2 regions of the Streptomyces sp. B5E4 genome follow, and region 2 is predicted to be linked to the other one. Evidence: riboswitches for the same ligand, from Rfam matches in the RefSeq annotation. Region 2 holds a riboswitch; the other holds the start of a gene.
What was found. A riboswitch is a leader RNA that binds a small molecule or an ion and turns the genes downstream of it on or off. The one in region 2 is predicted to bind glycine.

Region 1: linked by a shared signal. The riboswitch ahead of gcvT (glycine cleavage system aminomethyltransferase GcvT) and the one ahead of gcvP (aminomethyl-transferring glycine dehydrogenase) in region 2 are both predicted to bind glycine.

Annotation. Positions count from the first base shown of each region.
Region 1 is NZ_JBDPMI010000031.1:72,770-76,911, reverse strand. It holds gene glyA (serine hydroxymethyltransferase) at 1-598, opposite strand, end outside; gene gcvH (glycine cleavage system protein GcvH) at 655-1,029, opposite strand; gene gcvT (glycine cleavage system aminomethyltransferase GcvT) at 1,131-2,267, opposite strand; glycine riboswitch at 2,411-2,508, opposite strand; gene ABGA99_RS29900 (AAA family ATPase) at 2,673-3,236, shown strand; gene ABGA99_RS29895 (hypothetical protein) at 3,364-3,966, opposite strand; gene ABGA99_RS29890 (enhanced serine sensitivity protein SseB) at 4,098-4,142, shown strand, end outside.
Region 2 is NZ_JBDPMI010000002.1:376,788-380,929, reverse strand. It holds gene gcvP (aminomethyl-transferring glycine dehydrogenase) at 1-2,498, opposite strand, end outside; glycine riboswitch at 2,677-2,773, opposite strand; gene ABGA99_RS04230 (PRC-barrel domain-containing protein) at 2,915-3,319, shown strand; gene ABGA99_RS04225 (DNA polymerase IV) at 3,320-4,142, opposite strand, start outside.

The sequences.
Region 1 (4,142 bases), on a different contig from region 2:
CCATCAGCAGTGCGTCGACCTCGTCGGCGATCCGGCGGAAGCCGGCGAAGTCGAGCTGCCGCGGGTACGCCGACCATCCCGCGACGATCAGCTTCGGCCGCCGCTCCTTGGCCAGCCGCTCCACCTCGGCCATGTCGACCTGACCGGTCTCGGCGTCGACGTGGTAGGCGGCGACGTCGTACAGCTTGCCGGAAAAGTTGATCTTCATGCCGTGGGTCAGATGCCCGCCGTGGGCCAAGTCCAGACCCAGGATCGTGTCGCCGGGCTTGAGCACCGCGAACATCGCCGCCGCGTTCGCCGACGCACCCGAGTGCGGCTGGACGTTCGCGGCCTCGGCGCCGAAGAGCGCCTTGACGCGCTCGCGGGCCAGGTCCTCCGTGACGTCGACGTGCTCGCAGCCGCCGTAGTAGCGGCGGCCGGGGTAGCCCTCGGCGTACTTGTTGGTGAGGACCGAGCCCTGCGCCTCCAGCACGGCGACGGGGGCGAAGTTCTCCGAGGCGATCATTTCGAGGGTGGACTGCTGGCGCATGAGCTCGGCGTCCACGGCGGCGGCGACCTCGGGGTCGACCTCGTGGAGCGAGCCGTTCAGAAGGGACATGGGACCTTCCGGGGAAAGAGGGGGACGCGGGGCGGGCGGGGCTGCGGCGGCGGAGCTCAGCCCGCGGTGAACGCGGTGTACTCGGCGGCGGACATCAGGTCGGCGGACTCGGCCGTGACGCGCACCCGGAACAGCCAGCCGTCCTCGAAGGGGCCGGAGTTCACCAGCGCCGGGTCGTCCACGACGTCCTGGTTGGTCTCGGTGACCTCCCCGGTCACCGGCGCGTAGAGGTCGGAGACGGACTTCGTCGACTCCAGCTCGCCGCAGGGCTCGCCCGCGGTGACCGCGGCGCCCACGTCCGGAAGCTGGACGAACACGACGTCGCCGAGCGCGTTCGCGGCGTGGGCGGTGATGCCAACGGTGGCGACGCCGTCGTCGGTCGCGACCCACTCGTGTTCCTTGCTGTAGCGCAGGTGCTCAGGGTTGCTCATAAGGCGATTCTCCAGGATCGGGACGTGAGCGGCGTAAAGGGGCGCTGGTGGCGCGGTCGAGGGGCCGCCAGGGAAGGGGTCAGAGGCGTTCGGAGAGCCGGTCAGGGGCGCTTGTAGAACGGCAGGGCGACGACCTCGTACGGCTCGTGGCTGCCGCGGATGTCGACGCCCACGCCGGTGGCCGCCGAGGGCCCGGGACCGGCGTGCGCGGCGTCCACGTACGCCATGGCGATCGGCTTGCCCAGGGTGGGGGAGGGGGCGCCGGAGGTGACCTCGCCGATCGGCCGGCCGCCCGCCACCACCGCGTACCCCGCGCGCGGCACCCGCCGGCCCTCGGCGACCAGGCCGACCAGCACCCGCGGCGGCTCGGCCGCGGCGCGCTCGGCGGCCTGTTCGAGCGCCTTGCGGCCGACGAAGTCGCCGGGCTTGTCGAGCTTGACCACCCGGCCGAGCCCGGCGTCGAAGGGCGTGAGCGCGGTGGTCAGCTCGTGCCCGTACAGCGGCATGCCGGCCTCCAGACGCAGGGTGTCGCGGCAGGAGAGCCCGCACGGCACCAGGCCGTCGTCCGCGCCCGCGGCGGTCAGCGCCGCCCAGACGGCGGGCGCGTCCGCGGGGCGGACGAACAGCTCGAAGCCGTCCTCGCCGGTGTAGCCGGTGCGGGCGATGAGCGCGTCCGCGCCGGCCACCGTGCCGGGCAGGCCCGCGTAGTACTTCAGGCCCGCCAGATCCGCGTCGGTGACCCGGCCCAGGACGGCCGGCGACTTCGGGCCCTGCACGGCGATCAGGGCGTACGCCTCCCGGTCGTCCCGCACCTCGGCGCCGGGGAAGCCGGCGGCCCGCTCGGCGAGGGCGTCCAGGACGACCTGGGCGTTGGCGGCGTTCGCGACGATCATGTACTCCTCGTCGGCGAGCCGGTAGACGATCAGGTCGTCGAGGATGCCGCCGTCCTCGCGGCAGATCATCGTGTACCGGGCGCGGCCGGGGCGCACGGCGGAGAGCCGGCCCACCAGGGCGTAGTCCAGCAGTTCCGCGGCCCGCGGGCCGGTGACGGCGATCTCGCCCATGTGGGAGAGGTCAAAAAGGCCGGCGCGGGTGCGCACCGCGACGTGCTCCTCGCGCTCGCTGCCGTAGCGCAGCGGCATGTCCCAGCCGGCGAAGTCGGTCATGGTGGCGCCGAGGGCGCGGTGCGTGGCGTCGAGCGCGGTACGGCGCGGTGCAGGGCTCTCAGTGGTCATCATCAGGCTCCCGGACAGGGGGTGGTCGTGTCCTCCCCATCTGTCATCGGAACCTGAGAGGTTCGCCACGATCCCGCGGGAGCGTGGCTTGCACCTTGGGTGGGGCGGCGCCGGCACGGCCGGGGACACCCGCTTTTCAGATCTGCCTCGCCCGCGCGGTGACGGTGCCTGAGAGATTCAAGGGAGGACTTGCTCCTTCGGCGCCCGGTGCGGCGAGGCACCGGGACTCTCCCGCGCGGGTTCTAACGGCCGGTATGCAGTTGGCGGCCCCATCATTGCACGCGCCCTCGGCCGTGGGACAGGGCGAAGAAGTGGGAGGCCACCTTCCGTTGCGTCCTTGTCGAGTCCCGCCGCTGTTGCGAGGCTTGTGGACGGCAAGCGGCGGCGGTGCAGGGCCTGGGAGGCAGCGTGACGGTGGAGCAGGCGGCCTCCAGGGAACGGCTTCGATATCCCGAGGGGGACATCGTCGTGATCTCCGGACTGCCCGGCAGCGGCAAGAGCACGCTCATGCGCCGCACGCAGCCGCCGGCGGCGGTGCTGCTGATCGACTCGCAGTACGTGCGCGAGCGCTGGGCGCGCAAGCTGGGCGCGCGGCTGCCGTACGCCCTCTACCGGCCGTTAGTGCGCATCGACCACTACGCGCGGCTGCGCCTGGCGGTCCGGGCCGGCGGCAGCCTCGTCGTGCACGACTGCGGCACGCTGCCGTGGGTGCGGTGGTGGCTGACCAGGCAGGCCAGGCGGTACGGGCGCGGGGTGCACGTCGTGGTCCTGGACGTGCCGGCCGACGTGGCGCGGGAGCGGCAGGCGCGGCGCGGGCGCGCGGTGTCGCGGTACGCCTTCGCCCGGCACCGGTGGGCCCACCGCAGGCTGCTCGACTGGGCGAGCGGCGGGCAGCCGGCGGAGGGGTGCGACTCGGTGCTGGTGCTGGACGGGCAGGCGGCGGGGGCGCTGCGCTCGATCAGCTTCGGCTGAGCCAGCGGCGGCCCAGCCCGACCCTGTGCGTGCGGCTGTGCCTGTGCCTGTGCCTGTGCCTGTGCGAGTCTGCGCCGGATGAGCCCGCGGCGCCCGCGCGGCCCCGCTGTGCCGGGCCCGCGGGCCGCTACGCGCCGGACCGCGTCGGCAGCTCCGGCGGCGCCGCCGCGTTCGCCTGCGGCACCTGCCCCGCCGGCACCAGCCCGCTGCCCGCCGCCGCCGCGAGGACCCGTACGAGCGCCGCCACGGTCACCGAGGCCCGCTCGTCCACCGCCGCCCGGTCGCCCGCCTGCCCGGCCCGTACCAGGCCGGCCAGTTCCTCCCGCAGCGAGTCGACGGCCTGCGCCAGCGCCGTCGTCGGCTGTGCCTTCATCGACTTGACCTTGCCCTCGGCCCCCGCCGCCGCGCCCACCGCGTCCAGATGCGAGCGCACGTCGGGCAGCGTGCGCGGGTTCGCCCGGCCGCCGTCGGCGACGGCCTGCTGGACCTGCTCGACGGTCCGCGCCGTGGCGGCGGTGAGCTGGCCGAGCTGCGCCAGCAGGTGCAGCGTCGAAGGGTCGACGTCGGCGGCGGCGGCGGGGGCCGAGGCCGCGGGCCGGACGTCGTGGTGCCCGCCCCCGGTGACGTCCCCGGCGGCGGCGACGGGCCCGGCTGCGCCGAGCACGAGGGCGCCGCCGGCGACGGCGGAGACGACGGTGGCGGCGAGGCCGGCCATTCGGTTCGTACACATGGAAAACGGGCTCCCTGTCGCGAGGTCGTGAGGGTGAGAGGACTCCACCGTGGGCAGGTGCGGCCTTCGCCCGCGAGTGCACGCAGCCGTTAGGGTGCCGACGTTCATCCCCCGAAAGTTGGCTGGTCCCGATGAGCTTCGACTACCGCTCCCCGCAGCCCCCCGCCACGGGCGGC
Region 2 (4,142 bases):
ACGCCGGTCGCCTTGGTCAGCGGCCGTACGTCGACGATGCACTCGTGCGCGACGAGCCCGCCGGGACCCGTGTACAGCACCGGGAAGTGCGGTTCGAGACGCTTGGCCACGTAGTTGGCGCCGAGCACCGCGACCTGGCTGGCGCGGCGCAGCCCGCCCTCGCCCATGAGCTTCATGTACGCCCACGAGATCGGCAGGATCCCGGCCGAGCCCCACGGCGCCGCCGAGATCGGGCCCACGCCCGTCTCGGGGCCGGCGGCGGGCTGCAGCGGGTGGTTCGGCAGGTACGGGGCCAGGTGCTCGCGGACCGCGACCGGGCCCACCCCGGGGCCGCCGCCGCCGTGCGGGATGCAGAACGTCTTGTGCAGGTTCAGGTGCGAGACGTCGCCGCCGAACTTCCCGGGACCGGCGAGGCCGACGAGCGCGTTGAGGTTGGCGCCGTCCACGTACACCTGGCCGCCGGCGGCGTGCACGGCGTCGCAGATCTCCGTGATGTGCTCCTCGAACACGCCGTGCGTGGAGGGGTAGGTGACCATGAGCACGGCCAGTTCGGCACCGTGCTGCTCGATCTTCGCACGCAGGTCGTCCGCGTCGACCTCGCCGTTCTCCGCGGTCTTGACGACCACGACCTTCATGCCGGCCATCACCGCGGAGGCGGCGTTGGTGCCGTGCGCGGAGGACGGGATGAGGCAGATCGTACGGCGCTCGTCGCCGTTGGCGCGGTGGTACGCCCGTACGGCCAGCAGACCCGCCAGCTCGCCCTGCGAGCCGGCGTTGGGCTGCAGGGAGACCTTGTCGTAGCCGGTGACGGCGGCCAGGCCGTCCTCCAGCTCGCGGATCAGGGTCAGATAGCCCTCGGCCTGGTCGGCGGGCGCGAAGGGGTGCAGCCCGGCGAACTCGGGCCAGGTGACGGCCTCCATCTCGGCGGTCGCGTTGAGCTTCATCGTGCAGGAGCCGAGCGGGATCATGCCGCGGTCCAGCGCGTAGTCCCGGTCGGAGAGCGTGCGCAGGTAGCGCAGCAGGGCGGTCTCGGAGCGGTGCCGGTGGAAGACCGGGTGGGTCAGGTACTCGTCGGTGCGCAGCAGCCCGGCGGGCAGCGCGTCGTCGGTGGCGGCGTCCAGCTCCCCGACGTCCCGGCCGGTGACGCCGAAGGCGTCCCAGACGACGTCCAGATGGTCGCGGACGGTGGTCTCGTCGCAGGAGATGCCGACGTGGTCGGCGTCGGCGAGACGGAGGTTGACGCCGGCGTTGCGGGCCCGGGCGGTCACCTCGGCGGCCCGGCCGGGGACACGGACGGTGACGGTGTCGAAGAACGCGTCGTGCACCACGTCGGCGCCGCCGGCCCTCAGACCCGCGGCGAGTATCGCGGCGAAGCGGTGGGTGCGCCGGGCGATGGCCGCCAGGCCCTCGGGGCCGTGGTAGACGGCGTACATCGAGGCCATCACCGCGAGCAGCACCTGCGCGGTACAGATGTTGCTGGTGGCCTTCTCGCGGCGGATGTGCTGCTCGCGCGTCTGGAGGGCCAGCCGGTACGCCTGCGCGCCGTCCGCGTCCCTGGAGACGCCGACGAGGCGCCCGGGCAGGCTGCGCGCGAACTTCTCGCGTACGGACATGTAGCCGGCGTGCGGACCGCCGAAGCCCATCGGAACGCCGAAGCGCTGGCTGGAGCCGACCGCGATGTCGGCGCCCAGCGCCCCGGGCGAGGTCAGCAGGGTCAGCGCCAGGAGGTCGGCGGCGACGGTGACGACGGCGCCCAGCTCCTGCGCCCGCTCGATGACGGGCGCGAGGTCGCGTACGGCACCGGAGGCGCCCGGGTACTGCAGCAGCACGCCGAAGACGCCGCGCTCCGCGGCCTCCGCGGGGATGCCGTCGGCGAGGTCCGCGACGACGACCTCGACGCCGGTCGGCTCGGCGCGGGTGCGCAGCACCGCGACGGTCTGCGGCAGGGTGTCGGCGTCGACGAGGAAGACGCCGTCCTTGACCTTGCCGACGCGCCGGGACAGGGCCATCGCCTCGGCGGCGGCCGTGCCCTCGTCGAGGAGCGAGGCACCGGCGGTGGGCAGCCCGGTGAGGTCGGAGACGACGGTCTGGAAGTTGAGCAGCGCCTCCAGCCGGCCCTGGGAGATCTCCGGCTGGTACGGGGTGTACGCCGTGTACCAGGCGGGGTTCTCCATGACGTTGCGCAGGATGACGGGTGGCGTGTGGGTGCCGTGGTAGCCGAGGCCGATCATGGACGTCAGCACCTCGTTGCGCGCCGCCAGGCCGCGCAGCTCGGCCAGCACCTCGGCCTCGGAGCGCGCCGTGGGCAGCGTGAACGCACCGGTGCCCTTGATCGAGCCGGGTACGGCGGCCTCCGTCAGCTCGTCCAGCGAGCCGTAACCGACCTGGGCGAGCATCTTGGCCCGATCGGCCGTGTCCGGGCCGATGTGGCGCTGCTCGAAGGGCGTGCCGCGCTCCAGGGCGGAAAGCGGGATGCGGTGGGCGTTCGTCTCGGACAAAGGGGCCTCCTGGTCGCGCGGACCTTCGCGGATGCCCCTGGGCCGGGCACCCGTACGGCCTCCCCCTCTGTCATCCGGACCTGAGAGCTTCACCGGTACGCCCTGACTGGGCGCGGCCCGGCTTGCACCGTCGGTGAGGAAGGGCCGCGCGGCGGCCCGCCCTGCTTTCCAGAGTGACCTCGTCCGTGCGGTACGGGGGCCTGAGAGATTCCGGGGAGGAGTTGCTCCTTCGGCGCCTCCGGCTGGCGGACGGAGGACTCTCCCGCACGGGGTCTGCAGCCACGATCAGCGTACCAGCGCACGCTCCCGCGCATCCCGGCGCGGGCGCTCGTTCCCGTGCGCCCCGGCCGGCGCCCGCCGAGTGGCCGCGAGGCGCGATGTGCCGTTACGTGGAGGCAGCGGAGCTGTGACGAGACGTGGGAGGCACCGTGCAGACCGACATCGACCCCCGGAGCCTGATCGGCGTGCGCGCGTACGACAGCAACGGCGACAAGCTCGGGACCGTCGACGAGGTGTACCTCGACGACGCCACGGGCGCCCCGCAGTGGGCGGCGCTGCGCACGGGCCTGTTCCACCGGGACGCGTTCGTGCCGCTGGGGCCGAGCGAGCTGGCGGACGAGGGGCTGCGGGTGCCGTTCGAACGGGAGCTGATCAAGGACGCGCCGGAATTCGGCGTCGGCCGGCACCTCTCCCCCGCGCAGGAACTCCAGCTCTACCACCACTACGGCATGACGCTGCCGCCGGACGTCGCCAACGCCCACCCGCGGCAGCAGCGGGCGCAGGACCGGGACTTCGGCGAGGTCGCCGGCTCCGACGACTGATCAGCCGCCGGGCACCAGCGGCAGCGGGTCCGCCGGCTCCAGCGCCGGGTCGTCCGAGGCGAACGTGCGCACCCGTCCGGGCGCCGAGCCCGGTACCTCGAACCGCACCGTGACCCGGCCGACGCCGCTGCCCTGCACCCAGCCGGGGCCGTGCTCCGCGTGCCGCACGTCCAGCCCCGGCAGCCAGCGCGGCGCCGCCGGCTCCGGCTCCGCCGTGGCGGGCGACGGGGGCGGCTCCGGCGGCGGCAGCGCCACCGGCCCGTCGGCGTCCACCGGCCCGTGCCGCACCTCCGGCGCCTGGCCCGCCTGCGCGAACAGGTCCTCCTGCGTGAAGTCCGCGAGCCCGCTCACCCCGACGCCCAGCAGTCGCACGCCCGCGGTCGTTTCGACGCTGTCCAGCAGCCGCAGCGCCGCCTCGGTGACCACGGCCGGGTCGTCGGTGGGCCCGCGCAGGGTCTCGGAGCGGGTGAGGGTGGAGAAGTCGTACCGCCGGACCTTGAGGACCACCGTGCGGCCGGAGCGCCCCGCGCCGCGCAGCCGCGTCACGCACCGCCGCGCCAGCCGCTCGACCTCCGTACGGATCCGGACCCGGTCGGTGAGGTCGACGTCGAAGGTGTCCTCGACGGAGACGGACTTGGTGTCCCGGTCCGCGACCACCGGCCGCTCGTCCAGGCCCAGCGCCATCACGTGGATCCCGGTGCCGTGGGCCTTGCCCAGCAGCCGCACCATCTCGTCCTCGCCGGCGTCCGTGACCTCCCCGACCGTGGTGATCCCGGCCCGGCGCAGCGCGTCCGCCGTCGCCGGGCCGACGCCCGGCAGCGTC